2 regions of the Actinoallomurus liliacearum genome follow, and region 1 is predicted to be linked to the other one. Evidence: riboswitches for the same ligand, from Rfam matches in the RefSeq annotation. Region 1 holds a riboswitch; the other holds the start of a gene.
The links. Region 1 has a riboswitch for glycine ahead of gcvT (glycine cleavage system aminomethyltransferase GcvT). Riboswitches for the same ligand answer to the same signal wherever they lie in the genome.

Region 1 (4,407 bases):
CGGCGACCAGGCCGGCGAAGTGGGCCATGTCCACCATCAGCAGCGCCCCGGTCTCGTCGGCGACCCGCCGGAACGCGGCGAAGTCGAGCTGCCGCGGGTACGCTGACCAGCCGGCGATGATCATCTTCGGCCGGTATTCCTGGGCGAGCCGGGCGACCTCCTCCATGTCCACGAGGCCGTCGGGACCCACGTGGTAGGCGGCGACGTTGAACATCTTGCCGGAGTAGTTGATCCGCATGCCGTGGGTGAGGTGCCCGCCATGCGCGAGGTCCAGGCCGAGGATCGTGTCCCCGGGCTCCAGCAGCGCGAAGTACACCGCGATGTTCGCCTGCGCGCCCGAGTGGGGCTGCACGTTGGCGTGGTCCGCGCCGAACAGCTCCTTGGCGCGGTCGATCGCCAGTTGCTCGGTGACGTCGACGTACTCACAACCGCCGTAGTAGCGCCGCCCCGGGTAGCCCTCGGCGTACTTGTTCGTCATCACCGAGCCCTGCGCCTCGAGGACGCCGACGGGCGCGAAGTTCTCCGAGGCGATCATCTCCAGGGTCGACTGCTGCCGCCGCAACTCGTCCGCGATCGCGGCCGCGACGTCCGGGTCGACCTCGGACAGGGGCAGGTTCAAGAGGTTCATCACGCCTCCTCGATCAGCTTCGAGTAGGCCTGCGCGTCGAGCAGGTCTGCGGGGTCGTCATCGGTCCGCACCCGGAACAGCCATCCCTCGCCGTACGGGTCGGAGTTGATGGCCGCCGGGTCCTCCTCAACGGCGGTGTTCACCGCGACGACCTCACCGGTGACGGGCGAATAGACGTCGCTCACCGACTTGGTCGACTCGGCCTCGCCACACGGCTCACCGGCCTCAACGGACGCGCCCTCCTGGGGCAGCGACACGTACACGATGTCACCCAGCGCGTCGGCCGCGTGGGCCGTGATCCCGATGGTCACCACGCTCTCCGACGGCTCGGTGACCCACTCGTGCTCCTGGGTGTAGTACAGCGTCTCGGGAACGGTGCTCACGAAGTCCTCCTGTAGAACGGCAGTGCGACCTTGTCGACCGGCTCATGCTTACCGCGGATGTCCACCGCGAGGTCGGTGTCCTCGGCATGGCCCGCGTCGATGTAGGCCATGGCGATGGGCTTGCCCAGCGTCGGGGACGGCGCGCCACTGGTCACGACCCCGCAGGGCGTACCGTCCGGCGTCACCACGGCGTACCCGTGGCGCGGGACGCGACGCCCTCGCCCGACGAGCCCCACGAGGGTGCGGCCCGGCGGCGTGTCGGCGCGGGCGGCCAGCGCGGCGCGGCCGACGAAGTCACCGGGCTTGTCGAGCTTGACGCTGCGGCCGAGGCCGGCGTCGTACGGGGTGGTCTCGGTGGTCAGCTCGTTGCCGTACAGCGGCATGCCGGCCTCCAACCGCAGCGTGTCCCGCGCGGACAGCCCGGCGGGCCGCAGGTCGTCGCCGCCGGCCTCCGTGACGGCGTTCCAGACGGCGACGGCGTCACCGGCCGCCACGAACAGCTCGAAACCGTCCTCGCCGGTGTAACCGGTGCGCGCGATCAGCGCGTCGATCCCGGCGACCTTGCCCGGCAGGATCGCGTAGTACTTGAGGTCGGCGAGCGCGGCGTCGGTGAGCGTCGCCAGGATGGCGTGGGCCTTCGGGCCCTGCACGGCGATGAGCGCGTACGCGCCGGACCGGTCGTCGACGGTGGCCTTCTCGAACCCGTCCGCCCGCGCGGTCAGCTCGGCCCGTACGGTCGCGACGTTGGCCGCGTTCGCGACGACCATGTAGGTCTCCGGGGCGAGCCGGTACACGATCAGGTCGTCGAGCACGCCCCCGGCCGGGTCGACGATCATGGTGTAGCGCGCCCGGCCGACGGCGAGCACGGACAGGTGTCCGATGAGCGCGTGGTCGAGGGCCGCCCCGGCCTGCGGGCCGGTCACGAAGATCTCTCCCATGTGGGACAGGTCGAACAGGCCCGCGCCGGTGCGGACGGCCTGGTGCTCGGCGGTCTCGCTGCCGTAACGCAGCGGCATGAGGTACCCGGCGAACTCGGTGATCATGGCGCCGAGCTCGACGTGGACCTCGTGGAGTGGTGTTCTCTTGGCGTCCGGCGTGGACATCGGGGCAGGCTCCTATCACGCGGGCGGCCGGGAATCCCATCCTCCCATTGGCACGCGAAATGCGGTGGCGGTGCCCTCCCCCTCTGTCATCGGTGCCTGAGAGCTTCACCCCCTCGTCGGGGGCTTGCACCTTCGGCGGGAGCGTGGCTCCACTTTCCAGAGGTCGCCTGGTCCGCGCGGTTCGTGTGGCCTGAGAGGTTCCGGGGAGGGGTTGCTCCTTCGGCGTACCTCGCTGGCGGCGAGGTCACTCTCCCGCACGGGATCAACGGCATGGTCAGGCTAGCAGGACCTTCCTGGAGACGGAATCGACGACCGGTGGCCGGGACTTCCGGCTCAATTCCCCGCGAACGGCCGACGGCGGTCGAAGATCGCCGACTACTTTGATCATCCGGCCCGCCGGAGGCGGGTCCGTACGCGGGGGCTCGACCTCCACGACCGCGTCGACGCGCATCGAGCGTGAGGAGACTCCATGGCCCACCCGAGGACATCCCGGCGGATCATCGGATCGGCGGCGCTCGGCGTCGCGGCGGTCATCGGCCTCACCGGTGCCTGCTCGCCCGGCCGCGCGGCGGGGACCACAGCGGCGCACGAGACCGTGGCGGGCACGGCGCACGCGGCCGCGGCCGGCGGCCCGATCGACCTGACCAGCGGCTTCTACGTCGACCCGGACTCCAACCCCGCCACCTGGGTGAAGAACAATTCCGGCGACGGCCGCGCGGCCCGGATCACGTCGGCGATCGCCGGCAAGCCGATGGCGCGCTGGTTCGGCGACTGGAGCGGCGACATCGCCGCCGCGGTCTCGGCGTATGTCGGCGCCGCCGACGCGGCCGACAAGCTGCCCGTCCTCGTGGCGTACAACGTGCCGGGCCGGGACTGTTCGGGTCACTCCGCGGGCGGCGCGGGGAGCCCCGAGGCGTACCGGACGTGGATCTCGAACTTCGCCGCCGGGATCGGGGCGCGGCCCGCGGTCGTCGTCATCGGGCCCGACGCCGTCGCCCAGATCGACTGCCTGCCGAACGACTCCGAACGGCAGATCCGGCTTGACCTGCTGAAGTACGCCACCGAGCAGTTCGCGGCGAAGGCGCCGAACACCTGGGCCTACCTCGACGGCGGCAACGCCAAGTGGATCGCCCCGGCCACCATGGCCCAGCGGCTGGAGTCCGCCGGGGTGCACAACGTGCGGGGCTTCGCGGTGAACGTCTCGAACTACTACACGACCGACGAGTCCGTCTCCTACGGGGCGGCGGTGAACGCCGCGCTGTCGAGCAGGGTGCCGTTCGTCGTCGACACCAGCCGCAACGGCAACGGATCGAACGGGGAGTGGTGCAACCCGGCCGGCCGCAGGCTGGGCGTTCCGTCGCAGACCGGCGGTGGGGCGGAGATGCTGCTGTGGGTCAAGGTCCCCGGTGACTCCGACGGGTCCTGCGGGATCGGCCAGGGCGTCCCGGCCGGGCAGTTCAGCCCCGACCTCGCCATCCACCTGATCGACGGGTCCTGACGCCGCACCCGGCCGAGACCGGCGGAGGGGAGGCGCCCGCGTACCCCATCGTCCGGTCCGTCGCCGGGGTCCGCGCGGACGATGGGCCGGGCAAGAGGGCGTACAGGTGCCGGGACGGCCCTCGTGCGCGGGTTTTCGGCATACGCTTGACCGGTCGAGATCTCGGAGGCCTTCGGTGAGCGTGCGCGACACGGTGCGCGAGGCGGCCTGCCGCGGTGCCCGGTGGGCGCCTGCGGTGCGACGGGTGAGGAGCGTGTGCGGGCAATGAGCGTGCTTTTCGTGGTGGGCATCGTCGTCTTCTTCCTCGGGCTGCTCGCCTCGATCGCCCTGCACGAACTGGGCCACATGTCCTTCGCCAAGCTCTTCGGCGTCCGCGTGCCGCAGTTCATGGTCGGGTTCGGGCCCACGATGTGGTCACGGCGCAAGGGCGAGACCGAGTACGGCGTCAAGTGGATCCCGCTCGGCGGCTACATCCGGATGATCGGGATGCTGCCGCCCCGCCGGGGCGACGCGCCCGGGACGGTCCGCCAGGGATCCACCGGTCCGTTCCAGGGGCTGATCGAGTCGGCGCGCGGCGCCGCCCTGGAGGAGGTCGGCCCCGGCGACGAGGACCGCGTCTTCTACCGCAAGAAGTGGTGGCAGAAGGTCATCATCATGTTCGCCGGGCCGTTCATGAACATCCTGCTGGCGTTCGTGTTCATCAGCGTCGTCGTCATGGGGATCGGTATCTCGACCCTGCAGCCGGTGATCGACTCCGTGTCCAAGTGCACGATCCCGGCCGCGCAGGCGGGCCGT
Region 2 (4,407 bases), on a different contig from region 1:
TCACCGCGCTGGCGGCGTTGGTGCCGTGCGCGGAGGACGGAATCAGGCACACGTCGCGGTGGCCCTCACCGCGGGCGGCGTGGTAGCCGTGCACGGCGAGGAGCCCGGCCAGCTCGCCCTGGGATCCGGCGTTCGGCTGCACCGACACCCTGGCGTACCCGGTGATCTCGGCAAGCCACGTCTCCAGCTCCGCGATCAGCCGGACGTAGCCGCGTGCCTGGTCGAGCGGCGCGAACGGGTGGATCTGCGCGAACTCCGGCCAGGTGATCGGCTCCATCTCGGTGGTGGCGTTGAGCTTCATCGTGCAGGAGCCCAGCGGGATCATCGAGCGGTCCAGCGCGATGTCCTTGTCCTGCAGGCGGCGCAGGTAGCGCAGCATCGCCGTCTCCGAGCGGTGCGCGTGGAAGACCGGGTGGGTCAGGTAGTCGCTCTCCCGGCGGAGCGCCGGGGGCAGCACGGCCTCCGCGTGGACGGGCGGCGCGTCCTCGTCGGCCAGGCCGAACGCCCGCCACACCTCGGTCACGTGCTCGTCGGTCGTCGTCTCGTCGCAGGCGATCCCGACGTGGTCGGCGTCCACGAGGCGCAGGTTGACGCCGCGCTCGGACGCCCGGCGTACGATCTGCCCGGCCCGGCCCGGGACCCGGGCGAGCACGGTGTCGAAATACGTCTCGTGCACGATCTCGGCGCCGAGCGTCGCGAGCCCGCCCGCGAGGCGGACGGCGTGCGCGTGCACCCGCTCGGCGATGCCGCGCAGCCCCTCCGGGCCGTGGTAGACGGCGTACATGCTCGCCATGACGGCCAGCAGCACCTGGGCGGTGCAGATGTTGCTGGTGGCCTTCTCCCGGCGGATGTGCTGCTCACGGGTCTGCAGCGCCAGGCGGTACGCCGGGTTCCCGTCCACGTCGAGGGACACGCCGACGAGACGGCCGGGCAGCTGCCGCTGCAGCCCCTCCCGTACGGCCATGTAGCCGGCGTGCGGGCCGCCGAAGCCGTACGGCACGCCGAACCGCTGGGACGTGCCCACCGCGATGTCCGCGCCGAACTCCCCCGGCGCCCTGAGCACCGTCAGGGCCAGCAGGTCGGCGGCCACGACGACCTGCGCGCCGCGGTCGTGCGCGGCCTCCGTCACCGGCGACAGGTCGCGTACGGCGCCGCTCGCGCCCGGGTACTGCAGCAGGACCCCGAAGAAGTCACCGTCCGGCAGGCCCTCGGACAGGTCGGCGACGACGACCTCGAGGCCCAGCGGCACCGCGCGGGTGCGGACTACCTCGATCGTCTGCGGCAGCGCGTCCGCGTCGACCAGGAAGGTGTCCCCCGCCTTGGCGGCGCGGTGCGCGAGCGTCATCGCCTCGGCGGCGGCGGTGCCCTCGTCCAGGAGGGAGGCGTTGGCGACCGGCAGCCCGGTCAGGTCGCTCACGACGGTCTGGAAGTTCAGCAGCGCCTCGAGACGCCCCTGGGAGATCTCCGGCTGGTACGGCGTGTAGGCGGTGTACCAGCCGGGGTTCTCCAGAACATTGCGGAGGATCACGCCGGGCGTCACCGTGCCGTAGTAGCCGAGGCCGATCATCGAGGTGAGGACCTGGTTCTCGGCGGCCAGCTCGCGCAGCCGGGCCAGCGCCTCGACCTCGGTCAGCGCCGGAGGCAGGTCCAGCGGCCGGTCGGTACGGATCGCCGTGGGCACGGCGGCGTCGACGAGGGCCTGGACGCTCGGGAAGCCGACGGCCCCGGCCATCTCGTCGCGGTCGGTATGGGACGGCCCGATGTGCCGATCGGCGAAGGGAACCTCGGTCATTGGGGAGCCTCCTGGTGCGATGGATGCGCAGCCACCACCGGGCAGGCCGGTGGCCGGTCTCCCCCTCTGTCAGGTGAACCTGAGAGCTTCACCGCGCCGGGGCGCGGCTTGCACCTTCGGTGAGGCCCGGTGTGGATCACCGGTCCTGCTTTCCAGAGGTGCCTCGTTCGTACGGTCCTTTGTGCCTGAGAGGTTCCGGGGAGGGTTGCTCCTTCGGCGCCCCGCACCACGCTGTGCGAGGACTCTCCCGTACGAGGTCGACGGCCATTCCACCCTACCGGAGGACAGGTAGCCGCATACCGGTCACGATCATGCTTCCCTCCCCTCGCGCGGATCTCGCGCGGATGTCCGTGCGACGATCGGCCTCCCGGTTCCCGCGCATGAGGAAACGCGATGGACGAGATCTGGCGGCTGATCGAGTGTTGTCACGCGTTCGTCTATTTCGTTCCCGAGGCGCGGGACGCCTACGCCGAGGCCGGTCTGACGGGCTTCTGGCGGGGCTATTTCGCCTCGCGGGCCGCCGCCCTCGGCACCGCCCCGGCCGAGGTGGTGACGGCGGCGTTCCACAATTTCGCGCCGCGCATGGTGGCCCGCGCGATCCCGGACGTCTGGCGACGCTCCTCACCGACGGCGGTCCTCGCCGCCCGGACGGCCATCGTCGATCGCGCCCTGCGCCGTCTGGCGGGCGATCTGATCGACGGCCCCGCCGTCGCCGAGGCCGCCGCCCTCGCGGGGCGGGCGGTCGACGCGTCACCCGTCGCGGGTCGCGTCATGTTCGCGGCGCACGCGGCGCTCCCCCGGCCGGCCGAGCCGCACCTGGCGCTGTGGCACGCCGCGACCGCGCTCCGGGAGTTCCGCGGGGACGGGCATATCGCCGCACTGCTCACCGCGGGCATCGACGGCTGCGAGGCGAACGTCCTCTCGGGCGCGCTCGGTCTCACCCCGCCCGAGCAACGCGACCACCGAGGCTGGACCGAAGAGGAGTGGGCGGCCGCAGCCGGCCGGCTGCGCGCCCGGGGCCTCCTCGACGGCGACGGCGCCGTCACCCCGGACGGGCGCGCCGAACGCCAGGCGATCGAGGACCTGACCGACCGGCTCGCCCGCCCGCCCCTCGACGCCCTCGGCCCGGACGGCGCGGCCCGGCTGGCCGACCTGCTCCGGCCGCTGGCCCGAGCGATCGTCGAGGGCGGCGGCGTACCCTTCCCCAACGCGATGGCCATGCCGCGGCCTGACGCATCCGGCCTCGCATTCTGATCTCGATCCTCCGCGTGAGGGGGACCCGATCAGGCCATGCGCGGTCCCCTCCACGTGCGCACGCATCCGCATGACGCAGGTGAGGGTCCCGCTCGCAGCAGGACTGACGGCATCCGTCCGGTGACGACGCCCGGATGACGGTTCCCGGCGATTCGCGCCCGCCGGCTGTCGCGACGCCGGGACGTCGCGGTGAGATCGGCGCATGACGAACACCAAGATCCTCGTCTTCGCCGCCACCGGGAACATCGGCCGCCACCTCGTCACCTTCCTCCGGGAGACCGGCCACGCCGTACGGGCGGTCACCCGTGGCCCGGGGACCGCGAGCCTCCCGGCTGACGTCGAGATCGTGCCCGGCGATCTGGCCGACCTCTCGACCCTCGACGCGTGCCTCGCCGGGATCGACGCGGTCTTCCTGCTGTGGCCGCTGCGCGCCGGCGAACGGTTCCCGGCCGTGCTGGACCTGATCGCCGCGCGGGCCCGCCGGATCGTCTTCCTCGGCACGGGCGGCGTCCCCGATCTGCCGTTCGAGGAGCAGGACAGGCTCGTCCACGACTGCGGCATCGAGTCCACCGTGCTGCGGCCGAGCACCTTCGCGGTCAACACGCTGTGGTGGGCGGACCAGATCCGGGCCGGCGACGTGGTCCGCGGCGCGTACGGCGCGCTGCCCATGTCCTTGATCCATGAGGCCGACATGGCCGCGGTCGCGGCCCGGGCGCTGACCGGCCCCGGGCACGACGGCGCGACCTACACCCTCACCGGCCCCGAAGTGCTCACCCAGGCCGAGCAGGTCCGCGTCATCGGCGAGGTCCTGGGGCGGCCGCTGCGCTGGGCGGAGCTGAGCCGCGACCAGGCCCGGCAGCGCCTGCTGGCCGATGAGACCTTCCCCGACTCCTTCGTCGACGTGCTGCTCGACGGCTACGCCGCCATGCTCGCCGGCCCGCCGCCGGTCCTGACCTCCACGGTCGAGGAGGTCACCGGCGTCCCGCCACGGTCACTGCGCCAATGGGTCGCCGACCACCTCGACGACTTCCGCTGACGGCCGGCTCAGGGCCGGGGCCGCGCGGCGCGGAACCGGCGCCGCGGCACGCCGATATCGCGCGGGGCCTGGTCCGGGCCGGCGGTCGCGCCGTCGCCTCGGTCGGCCAGGGCGCGGTACGGCGTGGCGGCCGTCTCCGGACGGCGGCACGGCACGACGAGGTCATCCCCGGTCCGGCCGGGGCATCGATCGGGCGGGGCATCGATCGGGCGGCACATCGGACACCTCCCGCGCGCTCCAGGCGATGGCCTGGAAGGATTCACTGCGTGTCCGTGAACGAATCCCCCGGTCCCGACCGCATGGTCCCCGGCAAGTCGCCCCCGTC

Region 2: linked by a shared signal. The riboswitch ahead of gcvP (aminomethyl-transferring glycine dehydrogenase) and the one ahead of gcvT (glycine cleavage system aminomethyltransferase GcvT) in region 1 are both predicted to bind glycine.

Annotation. Positions count from the first base shown of each region.
Region 1 is NZ_BAABHJ010000003.1:710-5,116, forward strand. Features, by position in the region: gene ABD978_RS05920 (serine hydroxymethyltransferase) at 1-628, opposite strand, end outside; gene gcvH (glycine cleavage system protein GcvH) at 628-1,011, opposite strand; gene gcvT (glycine cleavage system aminomethyltransferase GcvT) at 1,008-2,114, opposite strand; glycine riboswitch at 2,188-2,280, opposite strand; glycine riboswitch at 2,282-2,379, opposite strand; gene ABD978_RS05935 (glycoside hydrolase family 6 protein) at 2,584-3,612, shown strand; gene ABD978_RS05940 (M50 family metallopeptidase) at 3,877-4,407, shown strand, end outside.
Region 2 is NZ_BAABHJ010000002.1:493,768-498,174, forward strand. Features, by position in the region: gene gcvP (aminomethyl-transferring glycine dehydrogenase) at 1-1,792, opposite strand, end outside; glycine riboswitch at 1,955-2,052, opposite strand; gene ABD978_RS04925 (SCO6745 family protein) at 2,186-3,046, shown strand; gene ABD978_RS04930 (NmrA family NAD(P)-binding protein) at 3,249-4,082, shown strand; gene ABD978_RS04935 (lysylphosphatidylglycerol synthase transmembrane domain-containing protein) at 4,349-4,407, shown strand, end outside.